Regions from separate parts of the Streptomyces sp. NBC_01591 genome, predicted to be linked through region 3. Evidence: riboswitches for the same ligand, from Rfam matches in the RefSeq annotation. Region 3 holds a riboswitch; each other region holds the start of a gene.
What was found. A riboswitch is a leader RNA that binds a small molecule or an ion and turns the genes downstream of it on or off. The one in region 3 is predicted to bind S-adenosylmethionine.
Positions count from the first base shown of each region.

Region 1: another riboswitch for S-adenosylmethionine. It lies ahead of OG978_RS35275 (hypothetical protein); the one in region 3 lies ahead of OG978_RS11670 (aminotransferase class V-fold PLP-dependent enzyme).
Region 2: another riboswitch for S-adenosylmethionine. It lies ahead of thrC (threonine synthase); the one in region 3 lies ahead of OG978_RS11670 (aminotransferase class V-fold PLP-dependent enzyme).

Region 1 covers NZ_CP109327.1:7,612,606-7,619,031, reverse strand. The annotation lists gene OG978_RS35295 (hypothetical protein) at 1-409, shown strand, start outside; gene OG978_RS35290 (cytochrome P450) at 674-2,041, shown strand; gene OG978_RS35285 (hypothetical protein) at 2,284-2,958, shown strand; gene OG978_RS35280 (DUF4232 domain-containing protein) at 2,907-3,443, shown strand; gene OG978_RS35275 (hypothetical protein) at 3,494-3,901, opposite strand; SAM riboswitch class IV at 3,950-4,059, opposite strand; gene OG978_RS35270 (cytochrome P450 family protein) at 4,109-5,371, opposite strand; gene OG978_RS35265 (cytochrome P450) at 5,368-6,426, opposite strand, start outside.
Region 2 covers NZ_CP109327.1:4,836,702-4,843,127, forward strand. The annotation lists gene OG978_RS22560 (SIS domain-containing protein) at 1-87, opposite strand, end outside; gene OG978_RS22565 (hypothetical protein) at 318-815, shown strand; gene OG978_RS22570 (DUF3263 domain-containing protein) at 817-1,074, shown strand; gene otsB (trehalose-phosphatase) at 1,173-2,030, shown strand; gene OG978_RS22580 (alpha,alpha-trehalose-phosphate synthase (UDP-forming)) at 2,208-3,611, opposite strand; gene OG978_RS22585 (glucosyl-3-phosphoglycerate synthase) at 3,666-4,622, opposite strand; SAM riboswitch class I at 4,776-4,902, shown strand; gene thrC (threonine synthase) at 4,920-6,257, shown strand; gene OG978_RS22595 (MoaD/ThiS family protein) at 6,288-6,426, shown strand, end outside.
Region 3 covers NZ_CP109327.1:2,500,219-2,506,644, reverse strand. The annotation lists gene qcrA (cytochrome bc1 complex Rieske iron-sulfur subunit) at 1-667, shown strand, start outside; gene qcrB (cytochrome bc1 complex cytochrome b subunit) at 664-2,313, shown strand; gene trpD (anthranilate phosphoribosyltransferase) at 2,437-3,501, shown strand; SAM riboswitch class IV at 3,587-3,704, shown strand; gene OG978_RS11670 (aminotransferase class V-fold PLP-dependent enzyme) at 3,879-5,291, shown strand; gene OG978_RS11665 (Lrp/AsnC family transcriptional regulator) at 5,374-5,655, opposite strand; gene OG978_RS11660 (rhomboid family intramembrane serine protease) at 5,652-6,404, opposite strand.

The DNA.
Region 1 (6,426 bases), 5.1 Mb from region 3:
CTGGTCCGAGCCGTGGGCCAACGACCCGCTGCCGGGCAGCTACTACGTACGCCTCACGGTCGTCGATCTGCCGTCGGCAGACCTCGGTCTTCCGGTGCAGACCGAGGTCGAGGTCACGGCGGCCGACAAGGGCGGCGCCGGCGATGTGGACGGCACGCTCGCCGAGCCGCTGGTCCCTGGTGTGTCCTCCGTCGAGCAGGCCTCGGACGGCTCGTCCGCCGGTGACGACAGCGCCTCGCCCGCGGTCTCGCTCGGCAGTGAGCCCGAGGACGGCTGGGCCTCCGGCTGGTGGACCGATCGCTGGCTGTGGACGGTCGGCGGCGGCGTGCTCGGGGCGCTCGCGGCCGTCTTCGGCTACTCCCTGACGCGCGGCAGCGGCCGTCCGTCCCGGGTCCCACCGGGCGTCTGACCCGCGCACTTCGCGGGACGGGCTCCGGACCAGGGGCCCGGCACACCGCAGGACGGGGCCCGAGCCCCCGGGCCCGTCCTGCGGTGGCGGACAGCATCTCCTCCGCCACTGGCCGCCCGCATGCTCCTTGGGCGGCTCCGCGCGACTACATTCGACAACTCACGTACCGTGCAAGGCCGATGACATGTTCCAGGGCGTGCGGTACCGCTGAAGTCAGGTCGCCGCGCACCGAATCGGGTGCGCCACAAGGGAGCGGAGACTTTCATGTCCACGGAGACCGGCCCGGCCATCGATGCCGAGCCGCGGAGCCACCGGATCGTGCCGGGCCCGAAGGGGCTGCCGTTTCTCGGGAACCTGCCGCAGTTCGGAAAGAACCCCCTCGCCTTCTTCGAGCGACTGAGCTCCCACGGGGACATGGTGGGCTGGCGGTTCGGCCCCAACTCATGTGTGTACATAGCTGATCCGGACTGCATAGGCGAGCTGCTCACCGAGACGGAACGCTCCTTCGACCAGCCGGCACTGGGCATCGCCTTCCGAACGGTGATGGGCAACGGCGTGGTGGTCGCCCGCGGCAGGGACTGGCGGCGGAAGCGCTCGCTGGTGCAGCCCTCAGTACGGCCCAAGCAGGTGCGGTCGTACGCGGCGACGATGGCGAGCAGCACGGTGGAGCTGGCGGACACCTGGTCGGGCGGTGAACGCATCGACGTCAAAAGGGAGATGGCGGCGCTGACCCAGCGCATCGCCGTGCGCACCATCTTCGGCGTCGACACGGCGGCCGACGCCGAGGCGATGGGCCGGGCGATGGATGTGGCGCAGCAGGAGATCGGCAAGGAGTTCGCCGGCATAGGCGCGTTGTTGCCGGACTGGGTGCCGACTCCGGGACGGGCCAGGATCAAGAAGGCCGCCGCGGTCATCGACGCCGAGGTGGGCCGGGTCGTCGCTCGTCATCGCGACGGCGGGAACGAGCGCCCCGACCTGCTGAGCCGGCTGTTGACCGCGGTCGACGAGACGGGCGCGCACCTCACCGACCAGGAGATACGCGACGAGACGGTCACGCTGTACATCGGCGGGCACGAGACGACCAGTTCCACGCTGGTGTGGGCCTGGTATCTGCTGGCCCGCAATCCGCGGGCGCGTGCCGCGCTCACCGAGGAACTGGACCGGGTCCTCGGTGACCGGGAGGCGGGGTTCGACGACTACGCGCGGCTGACGTACACCCAGTCCGTGGTCAAGGAGACCCTGCGCCTCTACCCGACGATCTGGCTCGTGACCGGTGTCGCGAAGGAGGGCGCGCGGATCGGCGGTGTTCCGATGCCGGAGGGCACCCGGGTGTGGACCAGCCAGTGGGTGACGCAACGCGATGCGCGGTGGTTCCCCGAGCCGGAGGAGTTCCGCCCCGAACGCTGGGATCCGGAGGCGGGCGACGACATCGCGGAGTACGCCTGGTTCCCGTTCGGCGGCGGCCCACGGGTCTGCCTGGGCACCCGGTTCGCGATGGTCGAGGCGGTGCTGATCCTGGCCGTGCTGGCACGCCGCTTCGAGCTGGACGTGGACCCGGGCGTCATCGAGCCGGTCCCGTCGCTCACGCTGCAACCGGACCGGGAAGTGAGGGCGACGATCCGCACGCGGTGAGGCCGGTGACCGCTTCGGCCCCCCTCTCCCCCGCCCCGTAAGCTGCGCTGCGATCCGAAACGCCGCACGCCGTCCGCGTCGGCCCGGTCCCCGGCCGAGGAGGCTGAAACCTGTGGGCGGTTTCCAGGAAGCCCGGTCGGCGCAGGGCCGCGTCCGGCTCGCCGGCGTACACCGCACGCCCACCGCGCGGGTCCGCCGCTCCGTCCGGCCGCCGCCGGGACACCGTGCTCGGCTGCGGCTGCATGGTGGCCGTGGTGATCGGCCTCGTCGTCCCGGCCGTCGGATCCACACTCGGCGGCACCGTTCTGTGGAGGTGGGCGCGGGACAGCTTCCCTGGTGGGGGTTACGGCTTCGCCGTGGCTGTCGGCGCGCTGATACCGGTGACGTTCATGGCCGGGGCGATATCGGTCGGCACGATGAACCGGGCGGCCGGCAGAGCCCGTTCGGTGCTCAGGGCCGTCGCGGCGGTCCTGAGCTTCGCACTGCTGATGCTGCTCGGCACGGCCTGCGTGGAGATGATGGGCCCGAGCCCCAAACACCATGACCGGACAGGCGGCTGGGCCTATGAGCACTACGCATGGATCTGGGCCGTGGCGCTCCTGGCGGCACTCGTCACGGGAGCGCTGCTGGTGACCGCTCTCGTCCTGCGGACCCGCGGTCGCGCGAAGCGGGACGGCTCGACAGCAACCGGGGAGCGCGTCCTGGTCCAGATGCGCGGCCCGTCCCAGCACCAGACATACCGAACCGATATGTCCGATCTGTCGCGGAGATCAGGTCATGCGGTTCACACTGTCCATGTCGGCCGCCCCGGCCGACGGGCCGTCCGGCCGCACCCGCAGGCTGTCGATCCAACGGGAGAAACACCATGCGTCTCCGCTCCGCTCTCACCGCCGCGCTCTCCGCCGCAGCCGCCCTGACACTGACCGGCACCGCGGCATCGGCACCGGCCGACGCCGCGTCCGCCGGCACCGCGAGCCGCCTCGGAACCTGCCAGGAGAAGGCCCTCGAAGTGCACGCCGCACCCGGCGGACAGCGGAACGTCGCCCATATCGACGTCATCAACAACGGCGCCAGGGCCTGCATGATGGACCGGATCCCCACGATCACCTTCAGGGGCCTCGACGGCTCCGCCGAGACCGTACCGCCCGCCGAGAGCGGTCCCTACGTACTGTCCCCGGGCGAGCGGGCCTACGCCGCCGTACGCACCGCGGACCCGGCGGCCGCCGAGGGCCACGTCGTCGGCAGCCTGTCCGTGGCGGCAGACCCCTCCCATCTGGGTGTCACCTTCGGCGCGGCCACCGTAGGCATGCCCGAGGGAGTCCATGTGTGGGTGCCGGTGACCACGCTGTGGCAGGAGTCGCGCGCCGCGGCGGACCGCGCACTGGCGGACACGCTGGGCTGACGGGCGGCTACGGAACGTAGGCCGCGCCCCGCAGGTCCGCCGGACAGGCCCTACAGGCCGTAGGTCGTCCCGTCGGCGGTCCGCCGCGGGTCGGGAGCCGTCGTCGCGCAGAGCGGACCGCCCTCGAAACCGGCGTTGACCAGGGCAGTCGCACGGCCGGCCGAGTCCACCAGCTTCAGGGCGTGCCACCGTGGCAGCCAGAACACACGTCCGCGGTGCTCCGTGAGCAGTTCCGTGAGGGCTGCCGGAGCATGCGTCCACACCTTCGGCAGGTCGTCGGCGTGGTCGAAGGCGGGACGCAGCTCGATCCAGCCGTCGGCGCCGACGTCACCGGAGGTGAGCAGGAGCTCCACGGCCTGGCCGGGCTCCTGGTGGCACTTCTTGGCATGGATCCAGTGCACGTGGTGACCGGGGCCGTGGCTGGGGCAGTCGTCGTTCTGGATGAGATGGGGGAGCATGGTTCTTCGCCTTCCCGAGGTCATGGACCCCAGGTGCTCTGCCCCGATGGTCCGCTGTTCCCCATACGCCGCGTACGGGGCCGGTCGTCACCCGGAGCACCCGCAGCGGAGCGGGGTGCCGTCCAGTCAGCCGGGGCTGTGCACTGGAACTCATGACCTGCGAGAACCGTATCCCACGGACGACGTTGCCCGACGGGTGGTCAGGTCTCAGCCGTGCAGCAGGACCGGGAAGGCCTCCATGTCGTTCTGCGTCATCACCGGCAGCTTGCGGACCTCCTCGTCCGCGATGGCCGCCCGCAGCCGGGGGAAGCGCGCGAACAGTGCGGGCAGGGCGATGGCGGCCTCGACGCGGGAGAGTGCCGCTCCGGGGCAGATGTGGGGGCCGTGACCGAAGGTCATGTGACGGATCGGGGTCGGCCGGGTGATGTCGAAGGCGTCGGCGTCCGTCCCGTGCTGCTCGATGTCACGGCCGATGGCGCGATAGGAGATCACCACTCCTTCGCCCTTCGCGATCACGTCGTCGCCCACGTGGATGTCCTCCGTGGCGAACCGCATCAGCAGATGGGTGGTGGGGGTGTCCCAGCGCAGGGTCTCCTCGATCACCGTATCCCACGGGATCTCACCGTCGAGGACCCTGTTCAGCTGGTCGGGGTGGGTGAGCAGGGCCCGTACGGCGTTCAGGATCAGCCCGATGGTGGTCTCGTGCCCGGCGGCCACCATCGCCTTGAGATTGCCCACCACCTCTTCCTCGGTGAGGGGTTCGCCGCCTTCCTCGGCAAGGATGAGCGCGCTGGTGAGGTCGTCGGTGGGATGCGCGGTCTTCTCGCGTACGAGAGCGGCGTAGAACACGTCCAACTCGGCGAGCAGCGCCAGGCGTTCCTCATGCGGCGTGAGCATGGAGAAGAACGCCTTGTACCGCTTCATCAGCATGGGGTGCTCGGCCTCGTCCACGCCCATCAGCATGCCGACGACCCGCATCGGCAGCGGCTGGGCGAACACGGACTTGAGGTCGACCACACCGTTCTCGCTCCTCTCGCCCTGTTCGGCGAGGGCATCGAGTAACTCCGCGGTGAACTTCTCGATCTCCGGGCGTATTTCCTCCAGCCGACGCGGCGTGAGCGCCTGGGAGGTCTTGGTACGCAGTCGTCGGTGCTCGGCACCGTCCACGGTGAACATGGAACGCCCGGCGTCGATCATGCCGATCAGTGGCCACTCGTACGTGACCTCGCCGCTCTGCCAGAGCCCCCAGACATCGATGTCCTTGACCAGGCGGGGATCGACGAGCAGTCGGCGGGCCAGGGCGTGCCGGGTGACGGTCAGAGCGGGGACGCCGAGCAGTTCGATCCTGGCGAGCGGACCGGCGTCACGCAGGCATGCCGTCTCTCCGTCCAGGTCCTGGACCAGCGGGTCGATGACGACGACCCCGCCACTCGAAGCGGCTTCCCGGGCGGCGGCGTGCGGGCAGTTCAAGACGGGGCTCCTGTCGGACGGACGGGGGCGAAGCGGACGGGCAATGCGGTCATCCCCCGCAGGAAGGCGGACTGCCGCCGGACCAACTCGGATACGGGAACGGACAGTTCCAGGTCGGGGAGCCGGTCGAGCAGCACCTCGATCCCGGTGCGGGCGATGATTTCGGCGATCTCCTGCGCGGGGAAGGGGCAGCGGTATTCGCCATGGCTGAACGCCAGGTGGGCGCTGTTGCCGCGCTGGCCGGACGGTCCTCCCGAGGCCGAGAGGTGCTGCCGGATGTGCGGATCGGCGTTGGCGGCGCCCAGGCCCAGCAGCAGCATGTCCCCGGCACGGATGCTCCGGCCTCCGAGCCGGGTGTCGCGGGCCGCCCAGCGACCGGCGAGGATCTGCGTCGGGCCTTCCTCCCAGAGCACCTCGTTCATGGCTTCGGCGACGCTGTGCCGGCCACCGGTGAGCGCGACGGCGAACTGGTCGTCGGTGAGCATCAGCCGGAGCGAGTTCCCGATCCAGTCGGCGGTGGTGAGGTGCCCCGCGGCCGTGATGGCCATCAGGTCGAGTACGTACTCCTCGTCGGTGAACTCCCCGGCGTACGCCAGCATGCGCGAGGTCACGTCGTTTCCGGGCGCGCCCCGCCGGGCCGCCAGCAGCCGCTGCATGTGTTCGCCGAACCGCAGATGGGCCTCCTGCGCGCCCGGTCCGCCGTCGGCCAGATCCCTGAGCACCTCGGCGATCCGCGGCCCGTCCGCATCGGGGAATCCGACCAGCCGGGCAAGGACGAGCACCGGCAGCGGAATGGCGAAATCGGCGATCAGGTCCGCCGTGCCGCGGTCACAGAACCCGTCGACTAGGCGATCGGCCAACTCCTCGCAGTCCCGGCGGAGTTCGGAGTGCTCGACCTCCTCCAGCGCCTGCCCGACCATCGCGGCGTGACGCCGGTGCTCGGCCCCGGCGGTGAAGTAGATGGACGGCATCGGGCGGCCGACCATCGGTAACAGCGGCCAGTCCTCGGGGATTTTCCCCCACTGGTTCCACAGCCCGACGTCCCTGGGGAACAA
Region 2 (6,426 bases), 2.3 Mb from region 3:
CGGCAGCCCGTCGAACACCGCCCCCGCCTCCGCGGCACGCCGCCAGCAGCCGGGCTGGGTGGCAATTTCAGATGCGGTACGCGACATGCTGGACGGCTCCTTGCGGCGTGGAACGTAACGATGCGGGCGGTACGGCACAGCGGCGGTGCGGGGCAGATGGGCCCGAAGAGCCCTGCACCGGAACCTACTTAGCAGTAGGCACAGCTCGGGGGCAATGCTCTCAGGTACGCGGGGCCGGGCACCGGCCCGGTTGCGTTGCGAAAGCGATACCGGCTGTGGTGTAGACCATCGGCGAGCGCAAGGGCGTCTCCGTCGGCATGGTGCCGATGCCCGGCAGCGACGGCCCCAGCAAGGGCTCGCTCGGAGTGGCCGACTGGATCACGGGCTTCAAGCAGCACGGCCACCGCGTGCAGCTGGGCAAGTTCTTCGACTATCTGTTCACCGACAAGAACGTCATCGACTTCGCCGACGAGTACGACCTGCTCCCGGTCACCGACAGCGCCTCCGCGGCCATGGAGTCCGACGCCGAATACAAGCCGCTGTGGAAGTTCCTGGCCGCGCTGCCGGACTCGCAGTTCTACCCGTACGGCAAGACGTCCTGGGCCCGGTCCAGCGAGTCGATCAAGGAGAACATCGGCAAGGCGGTCGAGCCGAACGGCAGCCCCGCGAGCGTGCTGGGCCGGATCGCACGCGATTCGGCCGCGGCAGCGGACAAGGACCAGCGGACGAGGACCAGCGGACGAGGACCAGCGGCCTGTCCGGCGGATCGGGGTCTGGCAGGTGGCGGCCCTTCGGGCGGGCGATATGTTGGCTGATATGACCGCCCCCACGAATGGCCCCGACGACCCGGACGGCCTCTCCGACAGGGACCGCGCCGTGCTCGCCGTCGAACGGCAGTCGTGGTCCGGCCCCGGGGCGAAGGAGCGGGCGATCCGCGAACAGCTGGGCATCTCGCCCACGCGCTACTACCAGCTCCTGAACGCCCTGCTGGACGACCGCCGCGCCCTGGAGGAGGACCCGGTGACGGTGAACCGCCTCCGCCGGGTCAGGGCCGCAAGACGCGGCCGCCGCTAGCTCAAGCCCCTCCGGCGATTGAGGAGCGGGGGCCCGGGACAGCGCCCCCGGCAACGCACACCTGCCCCAACCGCGCGCCCCAGCTATAGGCTCCCCCCATGGGCAGCAACCCCGAAGCACCCACACTCCCGACCCCCACCACCCCCGCCGGCCAAGAGGCCCTCGCCGCGATCCTCGCGCGCCCCGACCGCGCCGTCATCGCGCTCGATTTCGACGGCACCCTCGCCGACATCGTCCCGGACCCGGAACAGGCCCGCGCCCACCCCGGCGCCGTCGAGGCCCTCGTCGCGCTCGCCCCGAAAGTGGCCTCCGTCGCCGTGATCACCGGCCGCCCGGCCGGTGTCGCGGTCCGGCACGGCGGCTTCGCCGGAGTACCCGGCCTCGACCACCTCGTCGTCCTCGGCCACTACGGCGCCGAACGCTGGGACGCCGTGTCCGGCACCGTCCACGCCCCCGCCCCGCACCCCGGCATCGCCGCGGTCCGCGCCGAACTCCCGGGCGTGCTGGACCGGTCCGGCTCGTGGCACGGCACCTGGATCGAGGAGAAGGGCCGGGCGATCGCCGTCCACACCCGCCGCGCCTCCGACCCGCAGGCCGCGTTCGAGGCGCTGGGCGGCCCCCTCGGCGACCTCGCCGCCCGGCACGGACTGATCGTCGAACCGGGCCGGCTGGTCCTGGAACTGCGCCCGCCGGGCATGGACAAGGGCGTGGCGCTCGCTCAGTACCTACGGGAGACGGACGCCGAGTCCGTGCTGTACGCGGGCGACGACCTCGGCGACCTCGCCGCTTACGCCGCGGTGGAGAAGTTCCGCACCGAGGGCCCCGACGGCATCCCCGGCCTGCTGGTCTGCAGCGGCAGCGCGGAGGTGCCCGAACTGGCCGAGCGGGCCGACCTGCTGCTGACCGGACCGGGCGACGTCGTCGCCTTCCTGGCGGCACTGGCCCGGCGAATCTGACAGCCCCGGACGCTCAGAGCGTCCGGCAGTAGGCCTCGCGGCGTCGCGGGGGCTGGGGCACGCACCTCGCGGCGTTGTCGTCAATCACCAACGCTCCGCGTTGCCTCAATCCTCTGCCTTGCGATGCACGCACCCCAGCCCCGCTCCTTCACCCGCGCTGCCTACTGCCGGACGCTCTCACTCCCGCCGCAGCGCGTCCAGTTGGTCCAGGAACCACTGCTGCGGCGGCAGCGCTACCGCCGCCGCGGCCAGGCGTTCCGTGCGTGCGGCTCGTTCGTCCTCCGCCATCGTCAGCGCCTCGTGCAGCGCCACCGCCGTCGCCGAGACGTCGTACGGGTTCACCACGACCGCGTCGCTGCCCAGCTCCTCGTACGCCCCCGCCTCCCGCGACAGCACCAGCGCGCAGCCGTGGTCGGAGACGACCGGGATCTCCTTGGCGACCAGGTTCATGCCGTCCCGGATCGGGTTGACGAGCGCCACGTCGGCCAGCCGGTACGCGGCGAGCGAGCGGGCGAAGTCGTCCTTGACGTGCAGCACGACCGGCGTCCAGCCCTCCGTGCCGTACACGGCGTTGATCTCGTCGGCGACCCGCTGCACCTCGGCCGTGTAGTCGCGGTACACCGCGAGGTCCTGCCGGGAGGGGTACGCGAAGGCGACATGGACGACGCGCTCGCGCCATTCGGGCCGCTCGGCCAGGAGCTCGCGGTAGGCGAGCAGGCCGCGCACGATGTTCTTGGACAGTTCCGTTCTGTCCACCCGTACGATCGTCCTCCGGCCGGGGCCGGCCTGCTCGCGCAGCGCCGCCATCCGCTCGTCCACGTCCGCCTCGTGCGCCCGGCGGCGCAGGAAGTCCGCGTCCGCGCCGAGCCCGTGCACCCCGATCCTGGTCCGCCCGGTGCCGCCCAGAATCTGGGTGCAGCAGCCGATGAACGCGTCCGCCCAGCGCCGGGTCAGGAACGCCGCCCGGTCCGCGCCCAGGATGCCGTGCAGCAACTGCTCGGCGATGTCGTCGGGGAGCAGCCGGAAGTAGTCGACGGGCGCCCACGGGGTGTGCGAGAAATGGCCGATCCGCAGGTCGGGGCGGAGCTCGCGGAGCATGCCGGGCACCAGCGCCAGGTGGTAGTCCTGCACCAGCACCGCGGCGCCCTGCCCCGCCTCCTCGGCGAGCGCCTCGGCGAAGGCCCGGTTGTAGGTCTCGAACGAGGCCCACTGCCGCCGGAACTCCGCGTCGAAGACCGGCTCCAGCGGTGTCTGGTACAGCATGTGGTGGACGAACCAGAGCACCGAATTCGCGATGCCGTTGTACGCGTCGGTGTGGACGTCCGCGTCGATGTCGAGCATCCGTACACCCGGCTCACCGACCCCGCGCCGGACCGCCTCCCGGTCCCCGTCGCCGAGCGCGGCGCACACCCACAGCTTGTCGTCGACGGCGCTCAGCCCGGAGACGAGACCGCCGCCGCCCCGTCTCGCGTCGAGCGATCCGTCCGTGCCCAGGGTGTACGAGACCGGGCCGCGGTTGGACGCGACGAGGACCTGGGCGTCGGACCGGGCAGCGGGCTGGGCATCGTGCGCGGAGACCATGTTGCGGAATCTAGCCCGATCACGAACCGCCCAAACGTGCGAAGTCAGGCCACGTCAGGCCGCGCGCCGCGAAACGTACTCCTCGATCTCGCACATCGGGGGCCGCTCCTCGGTGTCCACGGCATGGGTGCGCGGTACGAAACCGTTCGGGCCGCGCTCGAACTGGGTGAGCGCCGGGCGCACCAAGTGGCCGCGGGACAGCCGCAGTTGTGCGGTCCGGTAGATCGCTGCCGCCATCCGGCCGAGCGCCTGCCCGTCCTGGTGCCGGTGCTTGCGCACCCCCACGTCGACCTGGGCCAGCGCGTCCAGCCCCACCGTGTGCAGCGCGTCGACCAGGAGGCCCAGCTCCACGCCGTAGCCGACGGGGAAGGGCAGCCGTTCGAGCAGGGAGCGGCGTACGGCGTACTCACCGCCCAGCGGCTGGACGAAACCGGCCAGTTGCGGCCAGTGCAGATTGAGCAGCGGACGCGCCACCAGCTCGGTCACACGACCGCCCTGGCCTGCTGTGTCACCGAAGGGGCGGTCGTACATCGCCTTCACGAACTGCACGTCAGGGTCGGTCAGCAGCGGGCCGACGATGCCGGAGACGAAGTCCGCCGAGAAGTCCTTCAGGTCGGCGTCGACGAAGCACACGATGTCGCCGCCGGTCACCAGGAGCGAGCGCCACAGCACCTCGCCCTTGCCGGGCACGGCCGGAATCCGGGGGAGTATCGCGTCGCGGTGCACCACCCGGGCGCCGGCCTCCCGGGCCACTTTCGCGGTGGCGTCCGTGGAACCGGAATCGATCACCACGAGCTCGTCGACCAGCTGGATCTTCTCCATCAGCTCGCGCCGGATCGTCGCGACGATCTCGCCGACCGTCGCCTCCTCGTTCAGTGCGGGCAGTACGACACTGACGCTGCCGCGGCCCGCTTCCCCGGCTCTTGCCCTGGCGGCCAGCAGGCGGTCCATCGGGCGGTCGGCGGCCGACCAGGAGCGCCTGGCCAGCCAGCATTCGACCTCTTCCAGCACGGTCGATACTCCCTGTATGTGATCCATCTCGCGGTTCGGACGACTATCTCAACAGTCCGATGCTTCGGTTACAGTCTTGAACAACGCGGACGACCATCGCATGCCGGGGTCCGTCCGCCGATAAATGCCCGGATCGAAGATCCGGTGCCACAGCGCTCATCCAGAGGGACTGAGGGAACGGCCCGTTGAAGTCCCGGCAACCCTCCCGCCGACCGCGAGGTCAGGTGGGGAAGGTGCCAATTCCGTCTCGTGGCGAAACGCGCCGCGAGGAAGATGAGGAGAAAGGGCCTCGCCACCATGGCTGCGCAGACCGTTGCAGTAAGCACCAATTCTTCCGCCGAAGCCACCGAAGCCGCGGAATCCACCGGCGCCCACGCCGTCGACCTCGGTCCCGCCGCGGGGCTTTCCTGCCGCGAGTGCGGCGAGCGTTTCGAGCTCGGCCCCATTTTCGCCTGCGCGTCCTGTTTCGGGCCGCTCGAAGTGGCGTACGACCTGCCGAGCGGCTCCCCCGAAGAGCTGAGGAAGCGCATCGAGGCCGGACCGGCCAACATCTGGCGCTACGCGCCGCTGCTGCCGGTCCCCGCCGATGTCGCCGAGAAGCCGAACCTGAACCCCGGCTGGACCAAGCTCGTCCAGGCCGACAACCTCGCCCGTGAGATCGGTGTCGAGCAGGGCAAACTGTTCGTCAAGGACGACTCCGGCAACCCCACGCACTCCTTCAAGGACCGCGTCGTCGCCCAGGCCATCGAGGCCGCCCGCGCCTTCGGCTTCACCACCCTCTCCTGCTCCTCCACCGGCAACCTCGCCGGCGCCGTCGGCGCCGCGGCGGCCCGCGCCGGCTTCCGCTCCTGCGTGTTCATCCCGCACGACCTGGAGCAGGGCAAGGTCGTCATGGCGGCGGTGTACGGCGGTGAGCTGGTCGGCATCGAGGGCAACTACGACGACGTCAACCGCTTCTGCTCCGAGCTCATCGGCGACCCGCTCGGCGAGGGCTGGGGCTTCGTCAACGTCAACCTGCGCCCGTACTACGGCGAGGGCTCCAAGACCCTGGCGTACGAGATCTGCGAGCAGCTCGGCTGGCAGCTCCCGGACCAGCTGGTCATCCCGATCGCGTCCGGCTCGCAGTTCACGAAGATCGACAAGGGCCTCCAGGAGCTGATCAAGCTCGGCCTCGTCGAGGACAAGCCGTACAAGCTCTTCGGCGCCCAGGCCGAGGGCTGCTCGCCGGTCTCGGTCGCGTACAAGGGCGGCCACGACGTCGTCCGGCCGCAGAAGCCGAACACGATCGCCAAGTCCCTCGCCATCGGCAACCCGGCCGACGGCCCGTACGTCCTGGACATCGCCCGCCGAACCGGCGGCGCGGTGGAGGATGTGAACGACGAGCAGGTCGTCGACGCGATCAAGCTGCTGGCGCGCACCGAGGGCATCTTCGCGGAGACGGCGGGCGGTGTGACGGTCGGCGTGACGAAGAAGCTCATCGAGGCCGGTCTGATCGACCCGTCGCTGACCACCGTCGTACTCAACACGGGTGACGGCCTCAAGACCCTCGACGCGGTGGCCGATACCTCACAGGCGACCGCGACCATCCGCCCCAGCCTGGACGCGTTCCGCGCCGCCGGCCTCGCCACCAGCTGACCACCCGAGACTCCAGGAAGGGCACCCACCATGAGCGTCAAGGTCCGCATCCCCACCATCCTCCGCACCTACACGGGCGGCCAGACCGAGGTCCCGGCCGAGGGCTCGACCCTCTCCCAGGTCATCGAGTCCCTGGAGCAGAACCACCCGGGCATCGCCGCCCGCGTCC
Region 3 (6,426 bases):
CCGGCACGCCATCGAGGCCGAGCCCGAGGTCAAGGCGAAGGTCATGGCGGACTTCGCGGCGGGTGCCGAGGAGTCCGCGTTCGGACGGCGCAAGCTGATCCGCAACACCATGTTCGGCGCGCTGGCCCTGGTGCCGCTCTCCGGCGTGGTGCTGCTGCGCGACCTCGGTCCGCTGCCGGAGAAGAAGCTCCGTACCACCCTGTGGGCCAGGGGCAAGCAGCTCATCAACATGAACACCATGGAGCCGCTGCGTCCCGAGGACGTCGCCGTCGGTTCGCTGACCTTCGCCATGCCCGAGGGCCTGGAGGAGGACGCTCACGACTTCCAGAACCAGATCGCCAAGGCCGCACTGATGATCATCCGCATCGAGCCGGACGACATCAAGGACAAGCGCGAGCGCGAGTGGGCCCACGAGGGAATCGTGGCCTTCTCCAAGATCTGCACCCACGTCGGCTGCCCGATCAGCCTGTACGAGCAGCAGACGCACCACGTGCTCTGCCCGTGCCACCAGTCCACCTTCGACCTCTCCGACGGCGCCCGCGTCATCTTCGGTCCGGCCGGTCACGCCCTTCCGCAGCTGCGGATCGGTGTGAACGCCGAGGGCAACCTCGAAGCGCTCGGTGACTTCGAAGAGCCCGTCGGTCCTGCATTCTGGGAGCGCGGATGAGTACTGCGACCACGAACACATCTGGTGCTGCCGCACCGGGCAATCGCAAGGCGCCCGCCGGTGAGCGGGTGGCCGACTGGGCGGACGGCCGGCTCGGGATCTACTCCCTGGCCAAGGCCAACATGCGCAAGATCTTCCCGGACCACTGGTCCTTCATGCTCGGGGAGATCGCGCTCTACAGCTTCATCATCATCATCCTCACGGGTGTGTATCTGACGCTGTTCTTCGAACCGAGCATGGGCGAGGTCGTGTACCACGGCTCGTACGAGCCGATGCAGGGCATCCGGATGTCGCAGGCCTACGCCTCGACGCTGGACATCAGCTTCGACGTCCGCGGTGGTCTGCTGGTTCGCCAGATCCACCACTGGGCCGCGCTGATCTTCCTGGCCGGCATGTTCGTGCACATGATGCGCGTCTTCTTCACGGGGGCGTTCCGCAAGCCGCGTGAGATCAACTGGCTGTTCGGCTTCCTGCTGTTCGTGCTGGGTATGTTCACCGGCTTCACCGGCTACTCGCTCCCGGACGACCTGCTGTCCGGTACGGGTGTCCGCTTCACCCAGGGCGCGATCCTGTCGACGCCGATCGTCGGCACGTACCTCTCGATGTTCCTGTTCGGCGGAGAGTTCCCCGGTCACGACTTCGTCGCCCGGTTCTACTCGATCCACATCCTGCTGCTGCCGGGCATCATGCTCGGTCTGCTGGTGGCGCACCTGATCCTGGTCTTCTACCACAAGCACACGCAGTTCGCGGGTCCCGGCCGCACCAACAAGAACGTCGTCGGCATGCCGCTGCTGCCGGTGTACATGGCGAAGGCCGGTGGCTTCTTCTTCCTGGTCTTCGGCATCATCGCCATCATCGCGGCGATCGCCACGATCAACCCGATCTGGAACATCGGCCCGTACCGCCCGGACCAGGTGTCCACCGGCGCCCAGCCCGACTGGTACATGGGCTTCGCCGAGGGTCTGATCCGAGTGATGCCCGGCTGGGAGATCAACCTCTGGGGTCACACGCTCGTCCTGGGTGTGTTCATCCCGCTGATGGCCTTCGGACTGGTGCTCGGGATCATCGCCGTCTACCCGTTCGTCGAGTCCTGGATCACCGGGGACAAGCGCGAGCACCACATCCTGGACCGCCCGCGCAACGCCCCGACCCGGACGGCCTTCGGCGTCGCCTGGATCACCGAGTACGTCGTCGTCTTCATCGGCGGTGCCAACGACCTGTGGGCCACGCACTTCCACCTGTCGCTGAACGCCATCTCCTGGTTCGTCCGGATCTTCATCTTCGTCGGCCCGGTCATCGCGTTCGTCGCCACCCGGCGGATCTGCCTCGGCCTCCAGCGCCGCGACAAGGAGAAGGTGCTGCACGGGCGCGAGTCCGGCATCATCAAGCGCCTGCCGCACGGTGAGTTCGTCGAGATCCACGAGCCGCTCGGCCCCGAGCAGCTGCACACGCTCACCGCGCACGAGCAGTACAAGCCGGTCGAGATCGGCCCGACGGTCGACGAGAACGGTGTCGAGCGCAAGGTGTCTCTCCTGCAGAAGCTGCGGGCCCGGCTCAGCAAGGGCTACTTCGGCGAGAACAACCAGATCGCCAAGCCCACCGTCGAGGAGTACAAGGAGATCACCAGCGGCCACGGTCACCACTGATCGCCTGAACTGATCGCCACAGCAGGAGCCCCGTCCATTCGATGGACGGGGCTCTTTGCTGCCCCTGGCGCTCGATAGGGTGGAGGTGATCCCTTTTACCGGCTGTGGACCCAGGAGCGGACCATGAACGTTGTGACCCCGATCGGCGGCGACAGCGTGGCGGACCGTTCCTGGCCCGGTGTGCTGAACCCCCTGATGCGCGGCGAGAACCTCACCGCCGACGACACCGCGTGGGCGATGGACCGCATCATGAGCGGTGACGCGTCCGATGTGCAGATCGCCGGATTCGCGGTGGCCCTGCGTGCCAAGGGCGAGACGATCGACGAGGTGTCCGGCCTGGTACGGGCGATGTACGAGCACGCCAACACCATCCACGTGCCCGGTCGTACGGTCGACATCGTCGGCACCGGCGGCGACCTCGCCAAGACGGTCAACATCTCCACCATGTCGGCGGTCGTCATCGCCGGCACCGGCGCCAAGGTCGTCAAGCACGGCAACCGCGCCTCCTCGTCGGCGAGCGGTTCCTCCGACGTGCTGGAGAAGCTCGGCGTCAACCTGGACCTCAGCGCGCAGCGGGTCGTCGAGGTCGCCGAGGAGGCGGGCATCACCTTCTGCTTCGCGGTGAAGTTCCACCCCGCACTGCGTTACGTCGCCAGGGCCCGCAAGGAGCTCGGCACGCCGACGACGTTCAACATTCTGGGGCCGCTCACCAACCCGGCCAGGGTGCGTTCCCAGGCCGTCGGTGTCGCCGACCTGAAGATGGCGCCGATCGTCGCCGGTGTCCTTGCCGAGCGCGGCAATTCGGCGCTGGTCTTCCGCGGCGACGACGGCCTGGACGAGCTGACGACGACCGCGACCTCGCGGGTCTGGGTGGTCCGGGACGGAACGGTGCGCGAGGAGGCGTTCGACCCGCGCGACGTCGGCCTGGAGCTGGTGCCCGTGCAGGCCCTGCGCGGTGCGGACGCCTCGTACAACGCCGACGTGGCCCGGCGCGTGCTGGCCGGTGAGCGGGGGCCCGCCCGGGAAGCCGTGCTGCTCAACTCGGCGGCGGCCCTGGCGGCTCTCGACCCGACGGACGACACGCTGAACGAGCAGCTCGCGGCCGGGATCGCGAAGGCCGCCGAGTCCATCGACTCGGGGGCGGCGGCACGCGCGCTGGAGCGCTGGGTGGCGGTCAGCAACGCCTGAACGGGCGGAAATGTGGCGCAGGGGCGCAGTCCGGATCCTGGACTGCGCCTTGCGCGTTTTCGTACGTATGGCAAGATGCTGGGCAGGTCATGAGTGACAGCGACTACGGCCCCGGCCCGCTGTCCGGCAACCCTCCGTCCGTGGCGGGGTGCCCCGGGTGAAGACCAGGCCGTAGGCAGCGAGGTCTGCGGCAAGCGCGGGCCCCTCGGCATCTGTGAATGCCAACCCCCGGGGTCCTGGTCCCTAGGGAGTCTCTTGTGAGCACGCGAATGCGATAGGGCCTTCGGCCCTCTTCCGCACACCCTCTTTCTCTTTCCGCTGCGCTGCCGCGTATCCGCCGGCGCATGCGTTTCGCCTGCCTCTTACGGGAGTTCGCCATGTCTGTCTTCACCGCTGCCGCCGACCAGTCGCTTTGTGCCCCTCTGTCGGTTCTGGGCAGGGATGTGACGGTTCCGCTGGTCACGGGTGGTGAGGTCACCTACGCCGCTCTCGACTACGCCGCCAGCGCCCCCGCGCTGCAGCGTGTCTGGGACGACGTCGCCGCGTACGCCCCGTACTACGGCAGCGTCCACCGCGGGGCCGGCTACCTCTCGCAGCTCTCCACGGACCTCTTCGAGAACAGCCGCGCGACCGTCGCGGAGTTCCTCGGCTGCCGCGCCGACGACCAGGTGATCTTCACCCGCTCGACCACCGACTCGCTGAACCTGCTGGCCGCGGTCGTCCCGGCCGACTGCCAGGTTTTCGTCTACGAGACCGAGCACCACGCCTCGCTGCTGCCGTGGCGCGACGCCCGGGTGACCTACCTGAACGCCCCGCGCACCCCCGCCCAGGCCGTCGAGACGCTGGAGCGGGCGCTCGCCGACCGCGAGCCCTACGGCCCCGCGCTGGTCTGCGTCACCGGCGCCTCCAACGTCACCGGCGAACTGTGGCCGGTGAAGGAGCTGGCCGCCGCCGCGCACGCGCACGGTGCCCGGATCGTGCTGGACGCCGCGCAGCTCGCCCCGCACCACCCCGTCGACATCGCCGAGCTGGACGTCGACTGGGTCGCCTTCTCCGGACACAAGCTGTACGCGCCCTTCGGCTCGGGCGTCCTCGCCGGCCGGGCCGACTGGCTGCAGCGGGCCGAGCCCTACCTCGCGGGCGGCGGCGCCTCGCGCAAGGTCGCCCGCCGCACCGACGGCGGCGTGGACGTCGAGTGGCACTCCACCGCTGCCCGCCACGAGGCCGGCTCCCCCAACGTCATCGGCGTGTACTCCATCGCCTCCGCCTGCAAGGCGCTCACCGAGGCGGGCTTCGACAACCTGGTCGCCCGGGAGCAGCACCTCGTGGGCGCGGTCCGGGCGGGCCTCGCCGAGGTTCCCGAGGTCAAGGTGCTCTCGCTGTTCGGCGACGACGCCCCGCGGGTCGGCGTCATCTCCTTCGTGGTGGAGGGCTGGAACAGCTCGCACTTCGCCGCCGCGCTCTCCGCCGAGTACGGCATCGGGGTCCGCGACGGACTCTTCTGCGCCCACCCGCTGGTCCGCACCCTGCTGGGCAGCGACCCGCAGGAGGTCGGCGAGTGCGGCGCGCCCGAGGCCGAGCCGGGCGAGTTCCCCCAGTCTCGAACAGGCTCGACCGGGGGGACCCCCCTGCTCAACGCGATCCGGGTGAGCTTCGGCGCCGGTACGCCGGACGAGCACATCGAGCGTTTCGTCCGTGCGGTCAAGGAGCTCGTGAGCAAGGGCGCCCAGTGGAAGTACCGCACCGAGGACGGCCGCTGCGTCCCGGACCGGGGTGCGGCGCAGCTCTGACGGCACACAGCACTTCGGCGGGGGACGGGCAGCCTGTGGGCCCGTCCCCCGCCGAAGTGCTGCGCGGTGGTGAAGTGCGTACTCAAGCGTCGAGGCCGATGGCGAAGGCGGCCTCCAGGTCGTGCTGCGAGTAGGTACGGAACGCCACATGCGTGTCGGTGGCCTCGACGCCCGGGATCTTGCTGATCCGGCCGGGGATGACATCGGCGAGATCGTCGTGCCTGGGCACCCGGACCATGGCGATCAGGTCGTACGTACCGGTGACCGAGAAGACCTCGCTGACACTGTCCAGCGCGGCGATGGCCTCGGCGATCTCGGGAATCCGGTCCACGCTGGTTTTGATGAGCACGATCGCGGTGATCAAGGCTGGCTTTCTCCCTCGGTGGCCGTGGCTGGTGCCTTCACTCTATCCGTACGCCGGTAACGCCCCCAGGCGTAGAGGAAGCCGAGGGCGAAGCCCACCACATGGGCCAGATAGGCGACGCCCGGCCCCCCGCTGCCCGCGCCCTGGACCGCCAGCCACTGCAGGACGAACCAGAAGACCAGCACGATCCAGGCGGGGAAGCGCAGCGGCAGGAAGAAGAGGAACGGGAACAGGCTGGTGACCCGGGCCCTGGGGAACAGGTACAGGAACGCCCCGAGCACCGCCGAGATCGCCCCGGACGCGCCCACCAGCGTCTGGTCGGACGTGGCGTGCGCGGCCGCGTAGGCGACCAGGGCGAGGTAGCCGGAGATCACGTAGAAGAAGGTGAACCCGACCCGGCCCATGCGCTCCTCGGTCATCGCCCCGAACACGTACAGGAAGAGCACGTTGCCGAGCAGATGCAGCCAGCTGCCGTGCACGAAGAGGGCGGTGAGCGGGGTGAGCAGGGCGTGTGCGGAGCCGTCCCACAGCTCACTCGGGATCACGCCCCAGCGCTCGAAGTACCCGGCCTGGGCGGCGAGCAGGGCGTCGGCGGTTCCGGGGACCGGGTTGAAGCCGGACAGCGGGCTGATCACGAAGACCAGGGAGCAGGCCGTGATCAGGGCGTGGGTCACCAGTGGCCCACCCGAGGTGACCGTCCGTAGCAGTCCGCCGGTCAGCCTGCCGGTCACAGCTCGCCGATCGATCATGAACAGAGCATGACGCAAGCGG